Regions from separate parts of the Clostridium sp. CTA-17 genome, predicted to be linked through region 2. Evidence: predicted binding sites of a transcription regulator. Region 2 holds the regulator's gene; the other holds the start of a gene.

Region 1 (9,884 bases), on a different contig from region 2:
AAATGGTTGATGGTGTTCTTTACATGAGTTCATCACTAGGAGAAGAAACTTTAAATTTAATAAATGAATTAGATTTAAAAACAGTTTTAGTTGAAAATGATGAGCAAAATGGTAAATTCCCAAGTGTAACTATAGATAATGAAAAAGCTACATATGAAGCTACTAATCATTTAATTGATAAAGGTATGAAAAACATAGCTTTCATAGGTGTAGAAGGTGACCTAAATAATGCTTGGGGTAAAAGATACAAAGGATACCAAGCTGCATTAAAAGATGCTGGAATAGAAATGAAAGAAGAATTAACTTACTTTAAAAACTTAAAGGTTAAGACTGGATATGATGCTATTTTAGCAATGCTTGAAAATGGTCAAAAAATAGAAGGAATAATCTGTGCTTCAGATGAAATAGCTATGGGTGCTATAAACGCTTTAAGAGATAAAGGAATAAAGGTTCCTGAAGAAGTTAGCGTTATAGGATTTAATGACATAGATTTAGCACATGTATTCTATCCAAAATTAACTACTGTATCACAACCAATGTATGATATGGGATCAATAGCTATGAGAATGTTAATTAAAATAATAAATAATAAACCTTTAGATCAAGATCATTTTGTATTAGATCATGATTTAATAGAAAGAGATAGCTGTAAGTAATTAATGCATAAAAAATGCATAATCATTAGGTAACATAAGATTAAATTATGTTACCTTTTTTTATTTATGGGAAAAATTAAATTTTAGTAAGGGAGGAGTTGGAGGTGAAAAATAAAAGAAAATTAATAATATTAGGTTTAATCCTTTTCTCATTAATATGTATATATATTGGAAAAAACTATATTGAGGGAAAAAAGCAAATAAATTCTCAGTCAGTTAATGTAATTGAAAATTTAGAAGAGGCCAAAGATGGGATACCAACAATAATAATGTTTAAAACAGATACTTGTCCTTATTGTGTTGAAATGCAAAAGGAGTTAAGTGATGTTTCAAAAGAAAGAGAAGGAAAATTTAATATTTACTATGCTAGGTTAGAAGAGGAGAAAAATATAGATTTAGCATATAAATATGATGCTAATGTTGTTCCAACTACTGTGTTTTTAGATAAAGAAGGTAATAAATTCTATGTTCATCAAGGACTTATGAGAAAAAATAATATAGAAGCTATTTTAAATTCTTTGGGGGTTAAATAGAATATGGAATTTTTAGCTTATTTTAATAGTAGTATATCTAATAATATATTTTTAGCCATAATACTATCATTTTTTGCAGGAGTAGTAGCATCTTTTAGTCCATGTACCATTTCATCTATTCCATTATTAATAGGATATGTTCAAGGTAGTGAGGTTAAGGATAATAAGAAAGCATTTAAGTATTCACTGATATTTTCAATTGGACTTGGAATAACATTTACTGTAATAGGCTTACTTACAGCCTTAATAGGAAAAGCTTTTTTAGGTGCAGGGAAGTTTTGGTATATAATATTGGCTTTTATTATGATAGGATCAGGGCTACAAGTTCTTAATATAATAAATTTATTTGGAGATAAAAAAGATGCTTGTAAAATCACTAAAAGAAGAGAGGGAATTTTAGATGCCTTCTTTTTAGGAATATTAAGTGGAATATTAGCATCTCCTTGTGCAACACCTATAATGGCAGCAATAATAGCCTTTATAGCTGCTAGTGGCAACTTAGTTATAGGAATGATAATGCTTTTAATGTATTCATTAGGTCATAGTGTTTTAATAATTTTAGCTGGAACATCCTTTGGATTAGTTGAGAAAATAGCCTACTCTGAAAACGGTAAAAAGATAGGAATGGTATTAAAAAATATATTGGGAACAATTATAATATTAGTTGGATTATACCTATTTTATCTTGGGGTATAGAAAATATGTAAAACAAATATACAGAAAGTGTTAAATTAAAATGAACTCGAGCAAAACTTATATTAATTTTGATATGATAATTATTAATATAAATTTTGATTGGAGGATTTTTATGGATCAAAATATAAATAAAAAATTATCTGTTGGACAATTTTTAAAATCTGTATTTAACATATTTATTAAAAATTTAGGTGATATAGCAATAATATCTGTGCTTTTTGCACTTCCTACTATTATAGGGCGAGGAAATGCTATATTTTCAGTAATTGGTATATTCAGCTTAGGATTCTCATCAATAGCTATAATAAAGTTAGCTAACAATTTTATTAGAGGTGAAAAGGTATCTTGGATTGAAACTATAAAATCAGCCTTTAAAAACCCTTTATTTCCTCTAGGAGTATTCCTTATACAAAACTTTGCTGTTTCTTTAGGCTCAAGCATATTTGCACCTTTAGGAATAGTAATATCAATCTTTTTTGTAATAGCTATGCAATGTTCTATATTTGAAAACATAAATGTAATAGAAAGTATAAGAAAAAGTTTTTTATTAGTAAAAAATAATTTTTTAGATATTCTTTTAAAGCAGTTTGCTTTAGTTTTTATAATTAACTTTTTTACAATGACCTTTGCAATGTTTTTAAATCAAAGTGTTTTATCAATAATAATATTTTCACTAGTTTTAAATATTATTACAGCTCTTACCCTAATAGGTGGAAATTTAATATATAAAGAAGTAACGGTTTAAGATTTTTAAAGACTATATAAGAGTCGAATTTATTTATCTATAGATAGTTAAATTTATGGAGAAAAAAAGTTTGATTTCCTATATAGTTTTTTATTTTTAAAATTTCACTGACTAAAAAATTAAAATTAATGTATAATAGAAAAGTTAGTATATATTTAAGAAATATAGATTAAAGGAGGAGAGGCTTATGAAGGATCAAAAATTATTAGGGGAAGAATCAGAATTAAAGCTTTTGATCAAGTATTCAGTACCAGCTATTATAGGTATGCTTGTAAATGCACTTTATAATATTGTTGATAGAATATTTATTGGACACATTCCTGGCGTTGGACCAATGGCTATTACTGGAGTTGGGATAACTATGCCAATTATGTCTATATTACTTGGTTTTGGAATGCTTATAGGGATTGGTGCTACTGCAAATATCTCTATAAAATTTGGGCAAAAGAAGAGAAAAGATGCAGAGAAAATATTAGGAAACTCTGTGGTCTTAATAACTATAATATCTTTAGTTTTAACTATTATTGGAATTGTCTTTGCAAACAGTATTCTACACTTATTTGGAGCAAGTGAGGCTACAATTTTTTATGCAAAGGAATATATAAATGTAATACTTTTAGGAACTATATTTAATTTAATGTCATTCTCTTTATACAGTACAATTAGAGCAGATGGAAATCCAAAGATGTCAGCTGCAGTAATGGTACTTGGATGTATTATAAATGTAATATTAGATGCAGTATTTATATTTGTATTTAACTTAGGGATAAAAGGTGCAGCTTTAGCTACAGTAATTTCTCAAATAGTTACTACATTAATAATGCTTTATTATTATACATTAGGAGGATCAAACTTAAAATTAAAATTTGAAACTCTTAAATTAGATTGGAGATTAGTTAAGATAGTTTTAGCTATAGGTGTAGCTCCGTTTTCAATGCAGATGGCTGCAAGTGTAGTTCAAGTAATAGCTAACAATGCACTAAGAATGTATGGAGGAGACTTAGCTATAGGAGCTATGGCGGCAATTTCTTCAATAGCAATGATATTTTTAATGCCTATATTTGGTATAAATCAAGGTTCTCAGCCTATAATTGGATATAACTATGGAGCTAAGAAGTATGAAAGAGCTCAAAAAACAGTTAAGTTAGCTATGATAGCAGCTACAACAATACTTGTTTTAGGAGGAATATTAATTCAAGCATTCCCAGCCTTAGTAATAAGTATGTTTAATTCAGACCCTAAGCTTTTAGAAATAGGAGTTCCAGGATTAAGAATATATTTATTTATGATGCCTATAATAGGTATATCAATAATAGGATCTAACTATTTCCAATCAATAGGTAAAGCTAAGTTAGCAACTTTTTTAAGTTTATTAAGACAGGTTATACTTTTAATTCCATTAACATTGGTCTTACCTAAGATTGCAGGATTAGGTTTAACAGGGGTTTGGTTAGCTGGTACAGTTTCAGACTTCTTATCTACAATAATAACTGGATTATTCATAATTAAAGAGTTCAAAAAAGAAGATAGTATAGAAGATGAAAAAGCAATTTAAAAAAAGCTGAGTTTAGAAATTTCTAAACTCAGCTTTCTTTTATATAATACCTTCGTCTTTTAATAAATCTTCAAGTTTTCTTACTTTCTCTGTTAGAGTAACGAATTTTTGCTTTAAATCATCTTTACTTAAATCATCTATTTGAACTTCAAGTTCTTCTACAGTTTTTAAAACTTCATCTATATCTTGTTGAGCTAATTTTAAATTTTTTTCGTTCATATAAAAAATTCTCCTTTTAAGTAAATTCGTTCTTTGTAGTTTTATGGTAACACTACTATTCTAACTATGCAAGGCATATATTATACAGAAATTACTTATGATTTAGGAGGAGAGATGATTAATTATATATGGTTTGCAATTATAGCCTTAGGATTGATTTTTAGCATAATGACAGGCCAGGGAGAGTTGATTACAACTGGCTTAACAGAATCTTCAGAAGGTGCTGTGAAATTTATAATTTCATTAGTAGGAATTATGTGTTTTTGGTGTGGAGTAATGAAGATAGCGGAAAAAAGTGGGTTAACATCTAAGGTTGCAAAACTATTAAACCCTATATTAAAAAAGATATTTAAGGAGAGTTCTCATAGTGATGAGGCTATGGGAGCCATAGTTATGAACTTAACTGCTAATATGTTTGGACTATCTAATGCAGCTACTCCCCTTGGAATTAAGGCCATGAGCGAATTAAACAAGATAAATAAAGAAAAGGATGGAAGAGCATCAAATGATATGGCATTATTTTTAGTCATAAATGCAGCTTGTATTCAATTAATTCCATCTACAGTTATATCAATTAGAGCAGCTGCTGGTTCAAGTGAACCTGCTAGTATAATAATTCCAGCTATTATATGTACTTTTACTGCATGCTGTGTAGGGATTATATGCTGTAAAATCTTGCAGAGATATTTTTAGGAGGGATACTTTTGATTGCAAATAACATAATTCCAATAATATTTCTTTTAATAATAGTCTATGGAATGTTTAAGGGAAGAAAAGTTTATGAATGGTTTTTAGAAGGGGCAAAAGAAGGACTAATGGTATGTGTTAAAATTTTTCCTGCTTTATTAGCCATGATGATTGCCATAAGAATATTTAAAGATGCTAATTTACTTAATTATTTAAATAATCTTTTAGAACCTATAGTTTCTTTAATAGGTTTACCAAAGGATATTGTTCCACTAGTACTAATTAAACCTCTATCAGGAAGTGGAGCCTTAGGAGTATATACAGAATTAATAAATACCTTAGGACCAGATACAAGGGAAGGATTAATTTCTTCTGTAATAATGGGAGGAACAGAAACGATATTTTATACTATAACTGTTTACTTTGGTGCTGTTGGAATAAAGAAAATAAGACATACATTTTGGGCGGCTTTAATGGCTGATATAACTGCTATTATAATGGCGGTATTAGTAGTAAGTATGTTTTTTGGATTTTAAATGAATAAAATAATTAAAAAATAGCAACATAATATTAAGGAAAAAAGAAGAACAAAAGATGATTTAATTTAAATATGAAAGTGCTTCAGAAATAATCCAAAATATTACAGAAATCGTTTAACTAAAATGTAAATATTTAAAGTTGATAAAAAAATCACAAAATAGTTAAAAAAATAACTATTTTTTGTCGATAAAATGTAAGAAATGTAAAAAAAAGTCTGGATTTTGATTTTGAAAGATGGTATTATAATCTCGTAAGGTTGGTAAAAAACTTTGCAGAGTAGATAAATAGCTTAAAAATAAAAAAAGATATGAAAAAAAGTTCTTAAATGGAATTTTATTAAAGTTAAAAACTTAACTAAATGCTTTTAATTAATTTTTACATATATTATGAAAATAAGAAACTAATCTATAATGAGGTGGGTATCATGAAAGTAACAAATGTAGATGAATTAATGCTTAGATTAGAGAAAGTTAGAGCAGCTCAAAAAGAGTTCTCAAAATTCTCTCAAGAGCAAGTAGATGAAATATTTAGACAAGCAGCAGTAGCAGCTAATAATGAAAGAATCAGATTAGCAAAAATGGCAGTTGAAGAATCAGGAATGGGTATAGTTGAAGATAAAGTTATAAAAAACCATTTTGCTGCAGAATACATATACAATAAATATAAAGATGAAAAAACTTGTGGAGTTATAGAAAAAGATGAATCATTTGGTATCACTAAAATAGCTGAGCCAATAGGAGTTGTAGCAGCAATCGTTCCTACTACAAACCCAACATCAACAGCTATATTCAAAGCTTTAATATCATTAAAGACTAGAAACGCTGTATTCTTTTCACCACATCCAAGAGCTAAAAACTCAACAATAGAGGCAGCTAGAGTTGTTTTAGAAGCAGCTGTTAAAGCAGGAGCTCCAAAAGATATAATCGGATGGATAGATGAGCCATCAGTTGAAATGTCACAAGTATTAATGGCAGAAGCTGATATCATACTAGCTACTGGTGGTCCAGGAATGGTTAAAGCAGCTTACTCATCAGGAAAACCAGCTATCGGAGTTGGAGCAGGTAATACACCAGCAATCATAGATGAGACAGCTCACTTAAAAATGGCAGTAAACTCAATATTATTATCAAAAACTTTCGATAACGGAGTTATCTGTGCATCAGAGCAAACTGTATTAGTTGTTGATAAAGTTTATGATGAAGTAAGAAAAGAGTTCGCTGATAGAGGAGCTTACTTCTTAAAAGATAAAGAAATAGATAAAGTAAGAAAAACAATTTTAATAAATGGTAACTTAAATGCTAACATAGTTGGTCAATCAGCATGGAAAATAGCTGACATGGCAGGTGTTAAAGTTCCAAAAGATACTAAAGTTTTAATTGGTGAAGTTGAGTCAGTTGAATTAGAAGAACCATTCTCACATGAAAAATTATCACCAGTATTAGGAATGTACAGAGTAGCTAACTTCGAAGAAGCTTTAGTTAAAGCTGAAAGATTAGTTGAACTTGGTGGATTCGGACATACTTCAGTTTTATACACTGATACAATGAAATCACAAGATAGAGTTCAAAAATTCGGTGCAACTATGAAAACTGGTAGAACAATAATAAACATGCCATCAACTCAAGGAGCTATCGGAGACATATACAACTTCAAGCTAGCACCATCATTAACATTAGGTTGTGGATCATGGGGTGGAAACTCAGTTTCAGAAAACGTTGGTCCTAAACACTTAATGAATGTTAAGAGTGTAGCTGAAAGGAGAGAAAATATGCTTTGGTTCAGAGTTCCAGAAAAAGTTTACTTCAAATATGGTGCTTTAGGAGTTGCTCTTAGAGAATTAAAAGATTTAAACAAGAAAAAAGTATTTATAGTAACAGATAACGTACTAGCTAGTCTAGGATATGTTGATAAAATAACAAATGTTTTAGAAGAAATAGGTGTAGATTTCAGAGTATTCTCAGAAGTTACTCCAGACCCAACTTTAGCATGTGCTAAAAAAGGTGCTGAAGCAATGAGAAGCTATCAACCAGATGCAATCATAGCTCTTGGTGGAGGTTCACCAATGGACGCTGCTAAGATTATGTGGGTAATGTATGAGCATCCAGAAGTTGCTTTCGAAGATTTAGCAATGAGATTTATGGATATAAGAAAGAGAGTTTACCCATTCCCAACTATGGGGCAAAAAGCTATGATGATTTCAGTTCCAACATCAGCTGGTACTGGTTCAGAGGTAACACCATTCGCAGTTATAACTGATGAAGAATCAGGAGTAAAATATCCATTAGCAGATTACGAGTTAACTCCAGATATGGCTATCATAGATGCTGAACTTATGATGAATATGCCAAAAGGATTAACAGCTGCATCAGGTATAGACGCATTAACTCATGCTTTAGAAGCTTACGTTTCAGTTTTAGCATCAGAGTACACTAATGGATTAGCTTTAGAAGCTATAAGATTAATATTCAAATATTTACCACAAGCTTACGCTGAAGGTACTACAAACATAAAAGCAAGAGAAAAAATGGCTCATGCTTCAACAATGGCTGGTATGGCATTCGCTAACGCATTCTTAGGAGTATGTCACTCAATGGCACACAAATTAGGATCAGAACACCATATAGCTCATGGAGTTGCTAACGGAATCTTAATAGACCATGTAATAAGATTCAACGCTGTTGACAATCCAAGAAAACAAGCTGCATTCCCACAATACAAATATCCAAATGCTAAATGGAGATATGCAGTAATAGCTGACTACTTAGGATTAGGTGGAAAGAACGAAGAAGAAAAAGTTAATAACTTAATCAAGGCTATAGATAACCTTAAGAAAATAGTTGGAATTCCTGCAACAATAGCTGACTGTGGAGTTTCAAAAGAATCATTCTACGCTACATTAGAAAAAATGAGTGAAGATGCATTCGATGACCAATGTACAGGTGCTAACCCAAGATACCCATTAATAAGTGAAATCAAGCAAATGTACATCAATGCTTTCGAAGGTAAAAAAGACAGAGTTTAATAGCTTTGAAATAAGATAATAATAAATACTCACTAGATTATCTAGTGAGTATTTTTTTCTATAAAAACATATAAAGATGTACTATTTGTTAAGATTTTAAATCTTATATATGGTAAAATTTAATAAATAGGAATTGGAGGGATTAAGATGAAAAGTTTAGTTTTTACTAAAAATAGAGAGAATTTATTAAAGAAACTAGAAGACAATTCATTGTTAGTTTTATTTGCAGGAGAGGCTAAAAGAAAAACGGCTGATGAATATTTTCCATTTACTCCAAACAGAAATTTTTATTATTTAACAGGAGTAGATGAAGAAAAGCATATACTAATGATAAAGAAAATAAATGGTGTAGTTGATGAAGTCCTTTATATACTAAAACCAAATTTAGAGCAAGAAAGATGGACTGGAAAAACTATAAGAGATTATGAAGCTAGAGAAGTTTCTGGGATAGAGAATATAAAATATTTAGAAGAGTTTAAAAGTGATTTAAATATGATTTTTACTAATGGAATTGCAGAAAATCTTTATTTAGATTTGGAAAGAGTTTCATTTGATGAAGAAATGAGTAAAAGTCAAAGCTTTGCAAAGGAAGTTAAGGAGAGATATCCTCAAATAGTTATAAAGGATGTTTATGGAGATATAGCTACCTTAAGACAAATTAAATGTAAAGAAGAAGTAGAGGAAATAAAGAAGGCTGCTAATATAACAGCTAAGGGTGTAGAACTTTTAATGAAAGAATGTAAGCCTGGAATGAAGGAATATGAATTAGAAGCATATTTTGATTTTTATTTAAAACAAAATGGAGTTAAAGATTATGCTTTTAAAACTATAGCAGCTGCTGGCGTAAATGCTGCTACTTTACATTACGTTGATAATAATAGTGAAATAAAAGATGGAGATTTAATTCTTTTTGATTTAGGTGCTCAAGTAAATTATTATAATGGAGATATTTCAAGAACATTCCCTGCTAATGGTAAGTTTACTAAGAGACAAAAAGAGGTTTATGAAGAAGTTTTAAAAGTAAATGAAGAGATAATAAATTCTATTAGACCAGGAGTTGGATTCTATGAAATAAATGATAAAGCAAATAATCTTTTAGCTGAAGCTTGTGTAAGATTAGGTCTTATAGAAGATAAAAAGGATTATAGAAAGTATTATTTCCACTCAATAGGACATAGTTTAGGTCTTGACACTCATGATGTTGGTAAGAGAGATATCATTCTTGAAGAAG
Region 2 (9,884 bases):
TTCAACAAGAATAAAAATTTTATGTGCTCTTTTTGAAGGAGAGATGTGTGTATGTGATATGGCAGAATTATTAGGTGTAAGTCAATCAGCAGTATCTCATCAATTAAGAGTTTTAAAACAAGCTAGATTAGTTAAGTTTAGAAGAGATGGTAAGATAGTTTATTACTCTTTAGCTGATGATCATGTTAAACACATATTCAATGAAGGCTTAAATCACGTTTTAGAGTAAAGGAGGTATTTAGACATGAAAGATATAAAGCTTTATTTAGATGGCTTAAATTGTGCGAACTGTGCTGGTAAAATTGAAGATAAAGTTAATAAACTTGATGATGTTGAGGAAGCTGTGCTTAATTTTTCAACAAAACTTTTATTGATAACTCCTAAAGAAGGTGTTTCAGAAGGAGAGTTAGAAGATAAAGTTAAAAAAATAGTTTTAGATTTAGAGCCAGATGTTAAAGTACTAAAGGATAAAAATAGAATGAAACCTTCAGCTAATGCATGCAATGATGGATGTTGTGGAGAAGGAGAATCTCATAAACACAATAATGGAGAGGGAAATTCACATTCTCATGAACATGGACATTCTCATAATCATGGAGGAGTCAACCAAAGCATAGAAAAGAAGGAACTTTTTAGACTAGGTATAGCTTTAGTTTTATTTATAATAGGAATGATAGTTAATTTAGATAAAATGTATGAGTTTATTATCTTTGGTGTAGCTTATATTATAGCAGGTGGAGAAGTTCTTTTAAGAGCATTTAAAAATATTTTAAAAGGACAAGTATTCGATGAAAACTTCTTGATGGCTATAGCCACAATTGGAGCTTTTGCTATAGGAGAATTCCCAGAAGGGGTAGCAGTAATGCTTTTCTATGAAGTAGGAGAAATGTTCCAAGATTATGCTGTAAATAAATCAAGAAAATCAATATCTGATTTAATGAATATAAGACCAGACTTTGCAAATTTAATTGATCTTAATGGAGAGGAAAAAAGAGTATCTCCAGAAAGCGTTAATGTTGGATCAATCATAGTGGTAAGAGCAGGAGAAAAAGTTCCTCTAGATGGAGTAGTTTTATCAGGAGAGGCAACTCTTGATGTATCTGCATTAACAGGAGAATCTTTACCAAAAGAAGTTGAGGCAAAAGACGATGTATTAGCAGGATCAATAAACAAAAGTGGATTATTAAAAATAAAAGTAACAAAAAGTTTTGGAGAATCTACAGTTTCTAAAATACTAGATTTAGTTGAGAATGCAGGAAATAAAAAATCACCAACAGAGAAATTTATAACTAAGTTTGCAAGATATTATACACCAGTAGTTGTATTTTCTGCCTTAGCCCTTGCAATTATTCCGCCTTTAGTAATAAGTGGAGAAGGTTTCTCACAATGGATTTCAAGAGCCTTAATATTCTTAGTTGTTTCATGTCCTTGTGCTTTAGTAGTATCAATACCACTTGGATATTTTGCTGGAATTGGTTTAGCTTCTAAAAATGGTATTTTAATAAAAGGAAGTAACTATTTAGAGGCACTAAATAATGTGGAGAGTATAGTTTTTGATAAAACGGGAACACTAACAAAAGGTACATTTAAAGTTAAAAAATCAGAGAGCACAAGCAAGTTAAGTAATGAAGAATTATTAAAATTAGGAGCTTATACTGAATATTACTCAAATCATCCAATTGCTAAATCTATAGTAAGTGAATTTAATAAAGAAATTAACAAAGCCTTAATTTCAAATTATGAAGAAATTTCAGGAAAAGGAATAAAAGTAGACATTGATGGAGAAACATTCTTAGCAGGTAATTTAAAGTTAATGGATATGTTTAATATAAAGATTTCTTCAATCAATGAAATAGGAACTGTTGTTTATTTAGCAAATGAAAAGAGCGAGTTAGGATATATAGTTATTTCAGATGAAATAAAAGAAGATTCTAAAGAAGCCATAACTGGATTAAAAGAAATAGGAGTTAAGCAAACAATTATGCTAACTGGGGATAATGAGAAGGTTGGAGAAGGTGTTGCTAAAGAAATAGGTTTAGATAAAGCGTATTGTAGTTTATTACCTCAAAATAAAGTTGAAAAATTAGAGCAAATTTTTGAAGATAAGAGTAAAGGTAAAAAAGTTGCTTTCGTTGGAGATGGAATTAATGATGCACCTGTATTAGCTAGAGCAGATATAGGAATAGCTATGGGTGGAGTTGGATCAGATGCAGCAATAGAAGCGGCAGATGTGGTAATAATGGATGACAAGCCAAGTAAGATAATAAAAGCAATAAAAATAGCTAAGAAAACAAATAAAATTGTATGGCAAAATATAATTTTTGCTTTAGGCGTTAAAATTGTAATATTAATATTTGGTGCTCTAGGAATGGCTAATATGTGGGAAGCTGTATTCGGAGATGTAGGTGTAACCCTAATAGCAGTAATAAATTCAAGTAGAATATTAAAAAATAAAAAATTATAAGCGTGAAATTTGTCTAATGTTGTTGACAAGGATTAGTTTTTTTGCTATCTTAATAAGGTAAGAATACTTTCAGGCATAGGGTATAGATTGTAAATAATTCCCTTAAACTTTTATATTAAACATTATGAAATGTTTAAATAGGCTTGTGTGCACGTAGGGTTTTAGCCACGCAAGCCTTATTTTTTTTGTAGAAATTTATTATGAAGTTAAGTTATAATGAAATAGTATAAATTTAATAATATTAATTGCAAAATATAAAAAATGCAATTAAATGTAAAAAATACACTTTAATACATATATTTTTGATAGTGAAACCAAAAGAATGTTAAAATATAGACAAACTTTTTAGGTTATGGTAATATTTTAGAAGGTTAAATTTGTAATTTTATCATTCGATTTTAGAATACAGTCTAAAAAGTAATTGCTTTTTAAAAAAAGAACAATTTTAGAAAGAGGTGCTATTAAAATGGAAAAGAAAAAAGGCATATCTATGGCTGTTATAAAAAGATTGCCTAAATACCATAGATATTTACAAGAATTAATGGAAAATGATGTTGATAGAATATCTTCAAAAGAGTTAAGCGAAAAAATAGGCTTTACTGCTTCTCAAATAAGACAAGATCTTAATTGTTTTGGAGATTTTGGGCAACAGGGATATGGATATAATGTAAAAGAATTATATAATAACATAGGAAGTATATTAGGCCTTACAAGAGACTATAACACAGTTATAATCGGAGCTGGTAACATAGGTCAGGCTATTGCAAACTATAATAGTTTCAATAGATTAGGATTTAAATTAAAAGGTATTTTCGATGCTAATCCAAGAATGTTTGGAATAAAAATAAGAGATGTTGAGATACAAGATGTTGAAAAATTAAAAGATTTCGTAAAAGAAAATGATATTGAAATAGGTATAATCTGTGTTCCAAGAACAAATGCTCAAAAGGTATGTAATGATCTTGTTGAAGGCGGAATCAAAGGTATATGGAACTTTGCGCCTATAGATCTTGAGGTGCCAAAAGATATAAGAGTAGAGAATGTACACTTAAGTGAAAGCATGATGACTTTAGTATATCTTTTAAATCACAATGATGTAAAATAAATTGGTTTTATTTTATAAAAATTTGTTTAATATGGAAAAATAGTATTAGATTTTCAAAAAAATATATTGAAAAATTTACTTTTAAGTTTTATAATTTAATTGAAGTACCGAGTACTTCAATTATTTTTTTTGTCTTTGCTTGTTACAAAATTAACAATAAATTCTGGAAAAAGCATAGGATAAAAAATATTAAGTTGTTAGTTATTAGTTGTTAAGTTATTTAAAACCATATATTCGCTATGGTATATGAGGGAGGAAATACAATGGAATTAAATAATGTAATCTTTGAAAAAGAGGGAAACATTGGGGTTTTAACAATTAACAGACCTAAGGCATTAAATGCACTAAACTCAGAAACTTTAAAGGATTTAGATACTGCTATAGACCATATAGAAAAACAAGATGATATATATGTTGTTATTTTAACAGGTGCTGGAGATAAAGCATTTGTTGCAGGTGCTGATATAGCAGAAATGAAAGATCTAAATGAAGAAGAGGGGAGAGAATTTGGACTTTTAGGTAATAAAGTGTTTAGAAGATTAGAAAAATTAGACAAGCCTGTAATCGCTGCTATAAACGGTTTCGCTTTAGGTGGTGGATGTGAAATTTCTATGGCTTGTGACATAAGAATAGCAACTACAAAGGCTAAATTTGCTCAACCTGAGGTTGGATTAGGAATAACTCCAGGATTTGGTGGAACTCAAAGATTACCAAGAATAGTTGGACCTGGTAAGGCTAAAGAGCTTATTTACACAGGAGATATGATAAAAGCTGATGAAGCTTTAAGAATTGGTTTAGTAAATAAGGTTGTTGAACCAGAGAATTTAATGGAAGAAGCAATGTCAATAGCTAAGAAAATAGCTAATAATGCACCAATAGCTGTTAAGTTATGTAAAGATGCAATTGATAGAGGAATGCAAGTTGATATAGATTCAGCGGTAGTTATAGAAGCTGAAGATTTTGGAAAATGTTTTGCTACAGAAGATCAAACAGAAGGTATGAGTGCTTTTGTAGAAAGAAGAGAAAAGAACTTTAAAAACAAGTAATTTTTTAAACAAAATGGTTGTGTGGATTTAAGGAGGGTAATTAAAATGAACTTTCAATTAACAAGAGAACAAGAATTAGTTAAGCAAATGGTTAGAGAATTTGCGCAAAATGAAGTTAAACCAATAGCTGCAGAAATAGATGTAACAGAAAGATTCCCTATGGAAAATGTTAAGAAAATGGCTAAATTAGGAATGATGGGAATTCCTTTTAGTAAAGAATATGGCGGAGCTGGTGGAGATACTTTATCTTACATCTTAACTGTTGAAGAATTATCAAAAGTTTGTGGTACTACAGGAGTTATAGTTTCAGCTCACACTTCATTATGTGCTTCATTAATAGATCAATTCGGTACTCCAGCTCAAAAAGAAAAATATTTAACTCCACTTGCAAAAGGTGAAAAATTAGGTGCTTTTGGATTAACTGAACCAGGAGCAGGTACAGATGCTGCAGGACAACAAACTACAGCTGTATTAGAAGGAGATAATTATATCTTAAATGGAAGTAAAATTTTCATAACTAATGGTGGAGTTGCAGATACTTTCATAATTTTTGCTATGACTGATAAGAGTCAAGGTACAAGAGGAATTTCAGCTTTCATAGTTGAAAAGAATTTCCCAGGATTCTCAATTGGTAAGTTAGAAGACAAAATGGGTATAAGAGCTTCTTCAACAACTGAGTTAATCATGGAAAACTGTGTTGTTCCAAAAGAAAACTTAATCGGAAGAGAAGGAAAAGGATTTGGAATAGCAATGAAAACTTTAGACGGTGGTAGAATAGGTATCGCTGCTCAAGCATTAGGTATAGCAGAAGGAGCTTTAGAAGAAGCTGTTGCTTACATGAAAGAAAGAAAACAATTTGGTAGATCATTATCTGCATTCCAAGGATTACAATGGATGGTAGCAGAAATGGATACTAAAATCGAAGCTGCAAGATTTTTAGTATATAAAGCAGCTTGCTTAAAAGAAGAGGGTAAACCATATTCTATAGATGCTGCAAGAGCTAAGTTATTCGCTGCAGATGTAGCTATGGAAGTTACAACTAAGGCAGTTCAATTATTCGGTGGATATGGATATACTAAGGAATACCCAGTAGAAAGAATGATGAGAGATGCTAAGATAACTGAGATTTACGAAGGAACTTCAGAAGTTCAAAAAATGGTTATTGCAGGAAGCATATTAAGATAATTTTAGGAGGGCTTTGAGATGAAAATAGTAGTTTGCTTAAAACAAGTGCCAGATACAACAGCTGTTAAAATAGATCCAAAAACAGGAACTCTTATAAGAGATGGAGTTCCATCAATAATAAACCCAGAGGACAAGCATGCTTTAGAAGCTGCATTACAATTAAAAGATAATAATGGAGCAGAAGTAACTGTATTAAGTATGGGACCACCTCAAGCTAAGTTAGCTTTAAGAGAAGCTTTATGTATGGGAGCTGATAAAGCAATTCTTATAACTGATAGAGCATTTGCAGGTGCAGATACATTAGCTACTTCAAAGGCTTTAGCAGGAGCATTAAAGAAATTAGAATATGACATAATATTCGCAGGAAGACAAGCTATAGATGGAGATACTGCACAAGTTGGTCCAGAAATAGCTGAACATTTAAATATTCCTCAAGTAACTTATGTTCAAGGCGTTAAAGTTGAAGAAGATGGATTATTAGTAAATAGAGCTTTAGAAGATGGATATGAATTAATAAAAGTTGAGGCTCCAGTACTTTTAACTGCTATAAAAGAGTTAAATGAGCCAAGATACATGAATGTTAAAAATATATTTGAAACATCTGATGATGAAATCTTAGTATGGTCAGCTGATGACATAGATGTAGATAAAGCTGAATTAGGATTAAAAGGATCTCCAACAAAAGTTAAGAGATCAATGACTAAAGAAGCTAAGGGTGCAGGAGAAATAGTTAAAGAATCACCTAAAGATTCAGTTACTTATGTACTAGGCAAATTAAAAGAAAAACACTACATCTAAGGATTATGGGAGGTATTTAAGATGAATAAAGCAGATTTCAATGGCGTTTGGGTTTTTGCAGAGCAAAGAGAAGGTCAATTACAAAAAGTTTCATTAGAATTATTAGGTGAAGGTAGAAAAATCGCTGATAAATTAGGATCAAAATTAACAGCGTTATTAATAGGAAGTAAAGTTCAAAATTTGGTTGAAGATTTATCAAGACATGGTGCTGATGAAGTGCTAGTTGTTGATGCTCCAGAATTAGAACATTACACAACTGATGGATATACAAAAGCTATATGTGAATTAGCTAATGCTAAAAAACCAAATATAATTTTCATAGGAGCAACATTCATAGGAAGAGACTTAGGTCCAAGAGTTGCTGCAAGATTAGAAACTGGTTTAACTGCTGACTGTACATCTTTAGATGTTGATGTTGAAAGTGGAGATTTATTAGCAACAAGACCAGCATTTGGCGGTAACTTAATGGCTACAATAGTATGTCCAGATCATAGACCACAAATGGCTACAGTAAGACCAGGAGTTTTTGAAAAACTTCCACTAGGAGAAAATGATGCAATTGTAGAAAATGTTGAAGTAAAATTCAACTCTAATGATATAAGAACAAAAATTGTTGAAATAATTAAAGAACACAAAGATATCGTTGATATATCAGAAGCTAATGTATTAGTTGCAGGTGGTAGAGGTATTGGTTCAGAAGAAAACTTTAAAATGCTTAAAGAATTAGCAGAAGTTATGAATGGATCAATAGCAGCTTCAAGAGCAGCCGTAGAAAAAGGATGGGTAGATAAAGATTACCAAGTTGGACAAACAGGAAAAACTGTTAGACCAAATATATATGTAGCTTGTGGTATATCAGGAGCTATTCAACATGCTGCTGGTATGCAAGATTCAGATATGATAATAGCTATAAATAAAGATGCTAATGCTCCAATAATGAAGATTGCTGATTATGCAATAGTTGGGGATGTAAATAAAGTTGTTCCAGAATTCATAGCTCAATTAAAAGCTATGAAGGAAGAAGCTTAATTAATAAATAATATAACAAGGGTAAACTTATAAAATTTTTCAATTAATGGTGTAGGGCTTTTCTGTTAAGTCAGAAAAGTCCAATTAAAGAGAGTATTTAGGAGGAACTTAATATGGAAAAGATTTTTGTAATTGGTGCAGGTACAATGGGTGCTGGAATAGTTCAAGCATTTGCACAAAAAGGATATGAAGTTATCGTTAGAGATATCAAAGACGAGTTTGTTGATAGAGGAATAGCTGGAATCAACAAAGGTCTTACTAAATTAGTTTCTAAAGGAAAAATAACTGAAGAAGATAAAGAAGCAGTATTATCAAAAATCACTGGAACTACTGATTTAGGATTAGCTGCTGACTGTGATTTAGTTATAGAAGCTGCAGTTGAAAATATGGAAATCAAAAAACAAATTTTCGCTGAATTAGATAAAATTTGTAAAGAAGAAACTATATTAGCTTCAAATACATCTTCATTATCAATAACAGAAGTAGCTTCAGCTACAAACAGACCTGATAGAGTTATAGGAATGCATTTCTTTAACCCTGCAACAATAATGAAACTTGTTGAAGTAATAAGAGGTATGGCTACTTCACAAGAAACTTTTGACAAAGTAAAAGCTATGTCAGAAGCTATAGGAAAGACTCCAGTAGAAGTTGCTGAAGCACCAGGATTTGTAGTTAATAGAATACTTATCCCTATGATAAACGAAGCTGTTGGAATATATGCAGAAGGAATAGCTTCAGTTGAAGATATAGATACTTCAATGAAATTAGGAGCTAATCATCCAATGGGACCTTTAGCTTTAGGAGATTTAATAGGATTAGATGTTTGCTTAGCTATAATGGACGTATTATTTAAAGAAACTGGAGATAGTAAATACAGAGCTCACAGTCTTTTAAGAAAATATGTTAGAGCAGGATGGTTAGGTAGAAAAACTGGTAGAGGATTCTACAACTACAACGCATAATATTGAAAGTTTATAAGGTATAAATTTTCTATAATATTTTAAGGTATATATTATAGGATGAGATTGAAGCAAAGTAAGAGATTGATATTTTATCAATCTCTTTTTTCTTTTATAAAAAGCTTTTTATTTAAATAATTTTATCAGGTTGATTTAATTTAGAAAGTTCATTATAATTAAAAGAATGAAAATTGGTGTTAATTAATAATTTTTATCATTAAAAGGAGGTAGCATGTTAAAAAGATTTATACGTTATTATAAACCATATAAAAAATTGTTTATTTTAGATTTATTAGCGGCATTTTTAGTTTCAGCTTGTGATTTATTTTATCCTATGATTACAAGAAATATAATTAATGATGTTATTCCAAATAGGCAGATAAAATTATTGTTTGTTTTTACAATTGTACTTACTCTAATATTCTTAATTAAGGCAGGATTGAACTATTTTATGCAATATTGGGGACATGTAGTTGGTGTTAGAATGCAAGCTGATATGAGAAGAGACTTATTTGATAAGTTACAGGATATGCCTAATAAGTATTTTGACAATAATAAAACTGGAGTTATTATGTCTAGAATTATAAATGACCTTCTAGATATATCAGAATTAGCTCACCATGGTCCAGAGGATTTATTTATATCATTAGTTATGTTAGTAGGATCATTTATAATTTTATGTACAATAAATGTACCTTTAACAATTATTACTTTTGCTATAATACCTTTTTTACTTTTTTATACTATTCATAAGAGAAATAAAATGAAAAAAGCATTTAAAGAGACAAGAGTTAAAACTGGTGAAGTAAATGCTACTATAGAAAATAGTATTTCAGGGGTTAGAGTAACTAAATCTTTTGGTAATAAGGCTTATGAAATGGAAAAGTTTGATAATAGTAATGGTATCTTTAAGAAAGCTAGAGAACATGCTTATAAGGCAATGGCTGAATATTTTTCAGGGATGTTTTTCCTTGTAGATATGCTTGAACTTATAGTTTTAATAGCAGCTGGATATTTTACTTACTTAGGAAAAATAAATGTAGGAGATTTTGCAGCATACTTATTATATATAAAGATGTTCTTACAGCCTATTAGAAAGCTTATAAATTTCAATGAAATGTTCCAAAATGGAATGTCTGGTTTTGAAAGATATGAAGAGATAATGAATGAGGAAAACGAAAAAGAAATTCCTAATGCAAAGGATCTTAAAGATGTAAAAGGAAAGATTACAATAAAAGATGTTACTTTTAGATATGATAATAAAGAGAGTATTTTAGAGAATTTCAATTTAGATATTG

What was found. Region 2 encodes Rex, which represses fermentation and respiration genes when NADH is low (regulators of the CRP and FNR family bind a similar motif). Its sites were predicted from a motif close to ATTGTTAANNNNTTAACAAT; they were not measured.
Region 1: a site for Rex is predicted at 5,789-5,808, ahead of adhE (bifunctional acetaldehyde-CoA/alcohol dehydrogenase). Genes of this name have one in related genera too.

What each region holds. Positions count from the first base shown of each region.
Region 1 is NZ_BAAABF010000007.1:85,582-95,465, reverse strand. Features, by position in the region: gene ACYUCG_RS11705 (LacI family DNA-binding transcriptional regulator) at 1-656, shown strand, start outside; gene ACYUCG_RS11700 (thioredoxin fold domain-containing protein) at 761-1,189, shown strand; gene ACYUCG_RS11695 (cytochrome c biogenesis CcdA family protein) at 1,193-1,885, shown strand; gene ACYUCG_RS11690 (hypothetical protein) at 1,998-2,630, shown strand; gene ACYUCG_RS11685 (MATE family efflux transporter) at 2,818-4,185, shown strand; gene ACYUCG_RS11680 (hypothetical protein) at 4,225-4,404, opposite strand; gene ACYUCG_RS11675 (nucleoside recognition domain-containing protein) at 4,519-5,097, shown strand; gene ACYUCG_RS11670 (spore maturation protein) at 5,109-5,627, shown strand; gene adhE (bifunctional acetaldehyde-CoA/alcohol dehydrogenase) at 6,056-8,653, shown strand; gene ACYUCG_RS11660 (aminopeptidase P family protein) at 8,801-9,884, shown strand, end outside.
Region 2 is NZ_BAAABF010000008.1:102,702-112,585, forward strand. Features, by position in the region: gene ACYUCG_RS12660 (ArsR/SmtB family transcription factor) at 1-229, shown strand, start outside; gene ACYUCG_RS12665 (heavy metal translocating P-type ATPase) at 245-2,464, shown strand; gene ACYUCG_RS12670 (redox-sensing transcriptional repressor Rex) at 2,931-3,569, shown strand; gene ACYUCG_RS12675 (short-chain-enoyl-CoA hydratase) at 3,833-4,615, shown strand; gene ACYUCG_RS12680 (acyl-CoA dehydrogenase) at 4,661-5,800, shown strand; gene ACYUCG_RS12685 (electron transfer flavoprotein subunit beta/FixA family protein) at 5,819-6,598, shown strand; gene ACYUCG_RS12690 (electron transfer flavoprotein subunit alpha/FixB family protein) at 6,620-7,627, shown strand; gene ACYUCG_RS12695 (3-hydroxybutyryl-CoA dehydrogenase) at 7,741-8,589, shown strand; gene ACYUCG_RS12700 (ABC transporter ATP-binding protein) at 8,819-9,884, shown strand, end outside.